DNA from 2 places in the Sporosarcina soli genome. Region 2 is predicted to be linked to the other one. Evidence: riboswitches for the same ligand, from Rfam matches in the RefSeq annotation. Region 2 holds a riboswitch; the other holds the start of a gene.

Region 1 (4,199 bases), on a different contig from region 2:
TTTGTTTTCGCTAACTTTTCTTCTTCCCTCGGCTTCACCGGCTGGCTTTTTCGAGCAAAATCGGAAATCAGTTTGTAATATGCGTTGGCCATCATCCAAACGCTCTCTTTTTCATCCTCGAAGAAATCGATATTATAGCCATCCAAACTGTTATTCAACGTCTTCAGATAGTCTTTCAATACGATGGAACCTCCGCCGATGAAATAGCAGATTTCCGTTTGCGAGTTTCTTTGCCAAATGTTGCGCAAATGACGATACTGCTTTTTCGCCAAGTCTAACAGGATCCGATCGACGATGTCATGCACGCTTGTCCGGCTTCCCCGCACCATAATATGATTACGGTCATTTTTCTTCGTAATGATATCGACCACATCAGAACGGCTATCTAGCTCAACACCATGACGCGCGTAAATCTCTTCACGAATCTTATCCAGAGACTCTGAAACACCTAAATTGAAGCCTTGTGCCTTATCGTCATCCACTTTACGGTTTTTAATAACCGCCACATCCGTCGATAATCCCCCGATATCTTGGATCAGAATCCGTTTGTCAATCAGCTCTTTATTGATGATATTCAAGTTATTGTCCATTACAAGATTGATAAATGCCGCGAACCCTTCCGGATACACTTTTACTTCATCGAATTTCAGATTCACTTTCAATCCTTGGTATTTAGGAGTCACTAAAAATTCGACTTGGTGGACCGAACCGAGTAGTTGGGAACGATAGCCTACGTCCTTCCCTTCCTTCACTTCTCTTAGCGGAAGGCCTGTCCCAAGCGTATATGTCGCCTCAATTACATTATTATTACGTTTAAAAACACTTTTGTTTTCTTCACGGGCTGCATCCAATGCCAAAGCAGCAAACAACATCACAAGTGTCTGATCTTCCTCAGATTTGTTACTTCCCGGGTCCAACTCCGTAGAATTCCCGCTCTTTGTCGCCAATTTCCCAACACGGTAAATGGCATTGTTGTCATGTAGTGTAGGAGAGTGCAAACGGATATGGATACCTTCTGTAGGGTCTTGATTGTCCAATTCCTCAATACCGATAATCGGACGATCTGCAACATCCTGCGCAATCACATTCGGGATATTGAGTTCCGTTTCCAACTTTCCAAAAATAGCTTTCAATGAATCGTTTCCTACGTCAATTGCTGCAATTCTAGATTCCGTCAATCCAATCACCCTTCCCTTAATCTTTCTTTCCACTAAAATGGTACTGGAGTTTTCTAGACAAATCAATACTATCCCTTCATTTATCACACAACTGTAATGTTGTGTGCGCAGGCGTAAACATGTATACATTTCCGTATACCCATATAAATAAAGGATGTGTACTTATTTGTATACTTGTAAACGTAATTGTTTACTAATGTATACAATTACGTTTACAACACTACTATGTTTGTATACATCGATTTCAATAGTAAAATTTCGTTTTTGACGGCAAGCACAACTTCCTCTTCTTGCCTATTGTTGCGGGGAGCTTTTTCTCTTTATTTAGACGGAACTACAATAGATACTCCCTCTAAAGGTCGTAAATCAATAACGCCTCGGCGTTATTGCGTCCGGATTTTGAATTGAGCTTGCTCAATTCACTCCTTTCAAAATCCGTGACATCCGCCGGAGGCTTGGGCCAACAGGATGTTGGTCACTCAGGCGTTGCCAATCAAACAGCGAAGGGTTTGATTTGCCGTATTTCTGCGGTTTTTTGCAGAAATTAAGGCACGTTCATTCAGGGCGCGGCGACCTTAGCCTGAGTTCCTCTATTCAGCCGGGGTTTGAACCCCCACTGAATGGAATGCATTTCTAGCATTCATCCCACCACTTATAGAAGTGCGGGACTTCTGCTGAAGCAAGTTAAATTCCCCACGTATCGGATAAGTCGATCAAGCCCCAATTCAGGAAATATGTGCCCGTCATATTAAATGTAGGAGATTGTACCTCTCCTTCCTTTGCGCACGTTGAGCCGTTCGTCATATTATGTTATTGTTAATTTAAAATAGAAGGATCTACCGCTAGGGGAGTCTTGTGAAAGACTGAGACGCATTTATGCGGACCCTTGGAACCTGATCTGGGTCAAACCAGCGTAGGGAAGTGGAAACGCTTGAACAATGATTACCGCCGCTTCCAATTCTGCAATGAGGGAGCGGCTTTTGCATATTCATCCGCCAGTTATGAGGCTGGGCATTGGCTTGCACCCTGCCCTATTTGCTTACACTTGTGCAGGTTTTGATTGCATTTGCAAAGTGTTTACTTGCATTTATTGTCGATTGCTTGCATTACAGGCCTTTAGAACCCGACAAATCCAAATTCTTCATTGAAAAGAAACCGTATGCTAAAGGAGGATACACTATGACAACTTTGATACAGAAACTGCGTGAGGAACGCCCGCTTATTCATTGTATAACGAATATTGTCGTCGCCAATTTCCAAGCGAACGGCTTGCTGGCTCTCGGGGCCTCCCCCGTTATGGCAGACGCGATAGAAGAAGCTGCCGAAATCGCAGCCGTCTCATCCTGTACCGTATTGAATACCGGAACGCTGAAAAAGGACACGGTAACATCAATGTTATTGGCGGGGAAAAGTGCCAATCAACAAGGAATTCCTGTCGTCCTAGACCCGGTTGGCGCGGGCGCAACTGCTTTCCGGAAAGAGGCCATTTTAAGGATTTTAAAGGAAGTGGATGTGATGCTCATCCGTTGCAACGCAGGGGAACTGGCTGCCATTGCCGGAGTCGACTGGCGTTTCAAAGGCGTCGATGCAGGAGAGGGCGAAGCGGATATTACTGCCCTTGCAGAGGAAGTTGCTCGCACGCATAACTGTGTCGTTGCAGTCACCGGTCCTTGGGATATTGTAGCGGATCAGCATGGAACGAGTTGCGTGACAGGTGGGCATCCGCTTATGTCCCATCTGACAGGTGCAGGTTGTCTTCTCAGCGCCGTCGCTGGCGCTTTCTTGGCTGTGGCAGAAGAAGATCCATTCAACGCCGTAACCACTGCATTGGCCTTTTACAAGAAAGCCGGGGAAAAAGCTGCAGAGCATGCTTCAGGTCCAGGCGATTTTAAAATTCATTTCCTGAATGCCCTTTATGCATTGGAGGAAGACGTTATTCAAGATTGTCAATTCATTCGACAACCTCAAGGGAATGACAAGGGGATGACGTTGTCATGAACACACGAAAGATGGTCATCATGACCATGTTCGTCGCCATCGCGGTTGCCGGCTCGACATTCGTTTACTTTCCGGCCGGCATTGCACGAGCCTACCCGATCCAACATGCCGTCAATGTCATCGCCGCGATCATGCTTGGACCCGTTCCGGCCGTTATGATCGCTTTCTTAACCGGTCTTGTCCGCATACTGACAGGCACAGGTTCTTTGCTTGCATTTCCAGGAGGTATGATCGGCGCCTTTCTTGCGGGCGTCTTCTATAAGTATTTCAGAAAGACATGGCTGGCAGCTGTCGGGGAAGTCATCGGAACAGGCGTCATCGCCTCCCTACTCGCTGTCCCCTATGCCAAACTATTGATGGGGACGGCATTCACGGCTTTCTTTTTCGTCCCTCCCTTTCTCGTCTCCAGTGTCAGCGGCGCCATTTTAGGCTTGGTGCTCGTTGCGCGATTACAGCGAACACAGATTGGTAGTCGGCTAAGACGGGAAATATAAAAGGAGGCAATCACAAAATGATTGCCTCCCCAGTCTGTTGACAAACGCTAATTAATCATCCGATCAAGAAAAAGTTCCACTTTTTCCAGATAGGCGTCACCCGCTATAGCAAAAGATTCACCGTGGTTCGCATCGGGAACGAGATAGAGTTCCGCATGACTAGCGGTTTGCTGAAACAACTCCTCCGCCATCTCCGTCGGAACGAATGTATCACCTTCCCCATGAATATAGAGTATCGGGACATCCGTCTTCTCCACTTCTGTCATTGCACTAGCTTCCCTGAAGGAATAACCGGCTCTAATTTTCGTCAACAAACTCGTGCTATCCAGCAAAGGAAATGCCGGTAAGTGAAACATCCGATTCATTTGATACGTAAACAACTGGTAAACCGACTGATACGGACTATCCGCAATGATGGCCTGCACCTGAGAAGGAAGCTCTTCTTCCCCACTAGCCATCAGGACGGTTGCCGCTCCCATCGATAACCCATGGTAAACCACTTTCGTATCCCGTCCGAGTTTCTTCACCA
Region 2 (4,199 bases):
GTTCTTTTCTTTTGAGCAGCGGCAATTTTGTCGATAATTCCTGTAGCGCACGTTCTTTTTCATGTAATTCAGTTAACCGTTCATTGATCGTTTTAGCGGTATGATAGCTTTCTTGCATGTTTAACTGTTGCACATAGACATCATCCGTACTTTTTTTATCAGCGACTGTCTTCCTTTCATAAAAGGAATGTTCTTCCTCCAAACCAAGGACAACTTGCTGGACATTATAATGTTCTTGATCCAACACTTCGAAAATCGATGACTCACGTTCCGGGAGTAACGATAGAATTTGTTGGATATGTCCTTCGCTCAGTTGCATCTCATTCGACAGGTCCAATTGAGCTTCGTCTTTCTTTACTTTCAGTCTTTCTACGAGCTCACGATAAGGCTCCGTTTTGAAGATCTTTCGCATGATCGTCTCTTTGTTTTCGGTATCCGATGTGAGGAACTTCCGGAATTCCCCTTGCGGCAACATGACGATTTGGCTGAATTGCGCTTGCGTAAAACCGATGAGTTCTTCCACTTTCTTGTTAATTTCGGAGACGATTTGCCGATCGACACAAGGTACTTCCCCTTCCGCTGTCAATTCATGAAACGTACAACGGCCGGCCGTTTCGGATTTATTTCCTTTTTTTATGTAGGGAATTTGTCGCATAATGCGATATGTCCGCTGATGGATCATAAATGTCAATTCTACCGTCGTTTGAACGGCATCGTCCGCAAAATCGCTGCGCATCGCCTTGATATCTGTCCGATCTTCACCGCTTGCTTGTCCGTACAACGCAAAGCAGATTCCATCGAAAATCGTCGTTTTTCCAGCGCCAGTAGCTCCCGAAATAACAAACAACCGATTCTCTTTCAACTCCCTAAAATCGATCGTTTCCGTCCCTTTATACGGTCCAAATGCCGTCATTGTCAACTGAATCGGTCTCATGAGCCAAATCCTCCCTTCTGCATCACTTCGTGGAGCACTCCCACGAATAGCCCTTCCGTCTCTTCATCGGCTGCCTCCCCTTTCACCTCTTCGTAAAACGCTTTGAAAAGAGCAATGTCATCTTGTTTTTCATGTCTGATTTGCCCTTCACTTTCCAAACGCCCTTTCGGTAGCGTCATCTTCCGCTCGACATGCATGGCATTCGGATAGACCGACCGTATTTTCTCCATCGGGAATAAAACCGGTGTCTCATCAAGCAATTTGACAAAGACATAATCTTCACTGATCGGCTGTAACAGAATTTCTTCCATCGTTCCTTCGACAGTGCGCATATCATGCTGAGGGTTCAATGTACGCTTTTCCACACTGACTTGCCCGTCAGCATCCAATTCCACGACCAAAAATCCTTTTTGATGATGTTCTTCCGAAATGGAATATTTCAAGGGTGAACCCGCAAAACGGATCGTTTCATTCAACACATAATGCGCTTGGTGCAAATGGCCGAGTGCTGTGTAATGAAACGGTTCAAACAGATGAGCCGAAACATATTCCGCCCCGCCAATCGCCAATGGTCGTTCTGAATCACTCGTATTCGCTTCACTTTCCCCATGTGGTGTCACAAATGCATGGCCGACAAACACATGTCGTGCACGCTTCGCCATGTTTTGCTCAATGCCCTCGATTACTTTTTTCATCGCGTCGTTATGATTGGCAATCGTCTCGTCATCCTGTAGGTATTTGACAATGGAAGGATCCGCAAATGGGACAAGATGAAAATGGACTTCGCCGTGATCATCCGCCAACACAACCGGTTCGATCACTTGCGTCATCTGGCCCGCAATATGATAGCCGTTCGCGCGCATCAATCCGCTTCCGAAATGTAGACGACCAGGACTATCATGGTTGCCACTGACAGCCAAGACAGGCGTCTTCAATTCAATAGTGATTCTCTCAAGCACGTCATCCAATAGCGCAACCGCTTCCGTTGGAGGGACTGCCCGATCATACAAATCACCCGCAATGACGACTGCATCCGGCCTTTCTTCTTTGATTGCTTCGACGAATTGATCCAACACATGGCGCTGGTCATCGGTCATGTAAACCCCTTGTACCAGCTTGCCTAAATGCCAATCCGCTGTATGAAAAAACTTCAATGTCCTCTCCCCTTTGCACTTCTTTTCTTCATTTTACAGGACAAAGTCCGAAAAAGGAAACATACATTCCTTTCTTACTATTTCAACAATAAAGGTTGACCTTCCATTTCAACTATGCCTATAATGGGGGCGAATCCAATTGCATACGCTCCACCGCTAGGGGTGCTCAAACAGAGCTGAGAGAGGCATTGCCTTAACCCTTATAACTTGAACTGGTTAATACCAGCGTAAGGAAGAGGTGCTGACAATGAATTCTGCCGTTCTGTCTCTCGGTATGAGCACGCTGTCTACAACCCACTCCTTCTTCATGAGTGGGTTTTTCGCTTTATTTTGAAGATAAAGTGAGAGCCTTCGATGATTGCCAAAGCGGATGGAATGGATTGGTTTCAATAATTTAAGGGAGTGTTGGAAAAATGAAATTTACTGATCGCTTGCTTGAAAAGACGTTACCAATCTGGAGACAGAATCATAGTCATCCATTTGTACAAGGAATTGGCGATGGGACGCTCGATCCGGATAAATTCCGATTTTACATGGTACAAGATTATCTGTATTTAATTGATTACTCGAAAGTGTTTGCGATCGGGGCAGTCAAAGCGGACGATTTGGAAACGATGGGCAAGTTCGCTTCGCTCCTCGACGGTACATTGAACACGGAGATGGCCCTTCACCGAAGCTACGTGAAGCGATTTGGTATTTCCGAACAAGAACTTGAAACGGCAAAGCCTTCTCCTATCGTTCTTGCTTATACGCACTACATGTTGCATGTCTGTCAAAATGGCACAACCGCTGAAGTCATTGCCGCATTGCTTCCTTGTGCATGGAGCTATTGGGAGATCGGCAAGGAGCTCAATGCCATTCCAGGAGCTGCTGATCATCCATTATATGGGGATTGGGTGCGTATGTACTCCTCAGAAGAATTTGGGGAACTCGCCGGTTGGTGTATCGAACTGATGGACAAAGCGGCGGAAGGCAAACCGGAACATGAATTGCTGAAGCTAGAAGAGATTTTCCTCAATACGACTCGTTTTGAATATATGTTCTGGGATATGGCGAATACCAAACAGATGTGGCCTGGAGCTGAAACCGTCAATGTTAGCGTTTGACAAAGTAACATTCGGTTATGGATCGAATGACAACATCTTAGATCAGCTATCTTTCAAAATCCGCCCAGGCGAATTCATTTCGATTGTCGGGAGAAGTGGATCGGGGAAAAGCACGATTTTCCGCCTCGTTACAGGATTGGACGAACCGTCAACAGGAACCATTACACTGGACGGCAATCTGAACGGGCAGCGCCTCGGCAAGGTCGGTTATATGCCGCAACAAGATCTTCTATTGCCTTGGCGTACTGTATTGGAAAATGCCTGTTTACCACTTGAAATTGCCGGGATGAAGAAAAAGAGTGCCCATGAACAGATCATGCCTCTATTGCAAGAGTTCGGCCTTGCCGGAACGGAAAACAACTATCCGGAGGAATTATCCGGTGGGATGAAACAGCGCGTCGCTTTTTTGCGCGCTGTCCTCTCCGGCAATCCGCTCCTCTTATTGGACGAACCTTTTTCTGCGCTCGATGCTATTACAAAACTAGCGATGCAAGAGTGGTTGATCGAACGGTGGGAAAAGCGGACGGCCACCGTGCTCTTCATTACACATGATGTAGAAGAAGCACTGTTCTTATCAGACCGCATTTTCATGTTGCGGAATAAACCTGTCACATCTTTTGAAGAAATCGAAGTGCCACTGGGAAGACCTCGTTCACGGAATGATTTACATAATCCGGAGATTCTTCAATTGAAAGAACAATTGCTGTGTGCATTACGGGAAGAGGTGATGCAATGAAAAACGCATCTTCTCTGCTCATTGTCCTTCTATTTCTCAGTGTGTGGGAAATCGGAGCACGACTGGCCAATCAAGCATTCATCCTTCCTTCACCAATTCAAATTGCTATCAAGCTTTGGGAATTAAAAGAAGTACTGATTATCAATCATTTGCCCGTCACTTTACTGACCATCATCATCGGGCTCGCCATCTCAATTGTTTCAGGTACGGCAATCGCTGTTTGGATGTTTTCCAATCCTTCGGTACGAAAAGCACTCTATCCGATTCTG

The links. A riboswitch is a leader RNA that binds a small molecule or an ion and turns the genes downstream of it on or off. The one in region 2 is predicted to bind thiamine pyrophosphate.
Region 1: linked by a shared signal. The riboswitch ahead of thiM (hydroxyethylthiazole kinase) and the one ahead of tenA (thiaminase II) in region 2 are both predicted to bind thiamine pyrophosphate.

What each region holds. Positions count from the first base shown of each region.
Region 1 is NZ_JBHSNO010000007.1:219,634-223,832, reverse strand. It holds gene ACFPRA_RS14725 (Alp7A family actin-like protein) at 1-1,178, opposite strand, end outside; TPP riboswitch at 2,013-2,115, shown strand; gene thiM (hydroxyethylthiazole kinase) at 2,358-3,176, shown strand; gene thiW (energy coupling factor transporter S component ThiW) at 3,173-3,670, shown strand; gene ACFPRA_RS14710 (alpha/beta hydrolase) at 3,718-4,199, opposite strand, start outside.
Region 2 is NZ_JBHSNO010000008.1:221,778-225,976, forward strand. It holds gene ACFPRA_RS16305 (AAA family ATPase) at 1-934, opposite strand, end outside; gene ACFPRA_RS16310 (exonuclease SbcCD subunit D) at 931-2,088, opposite strand; TPP riboswitch at 2,237-2,339, shown strand; gene tenA (thiaminase II) at 2,502-3,194, shown strand; gene ACFPRA_RS16320 (ABC transporter ATP-binding protein) at 3,181-3,930, shown strand; gene ACFPRA_RS16325 (ABC transporter permease) at 3,927-4,199, shown strand, end outside.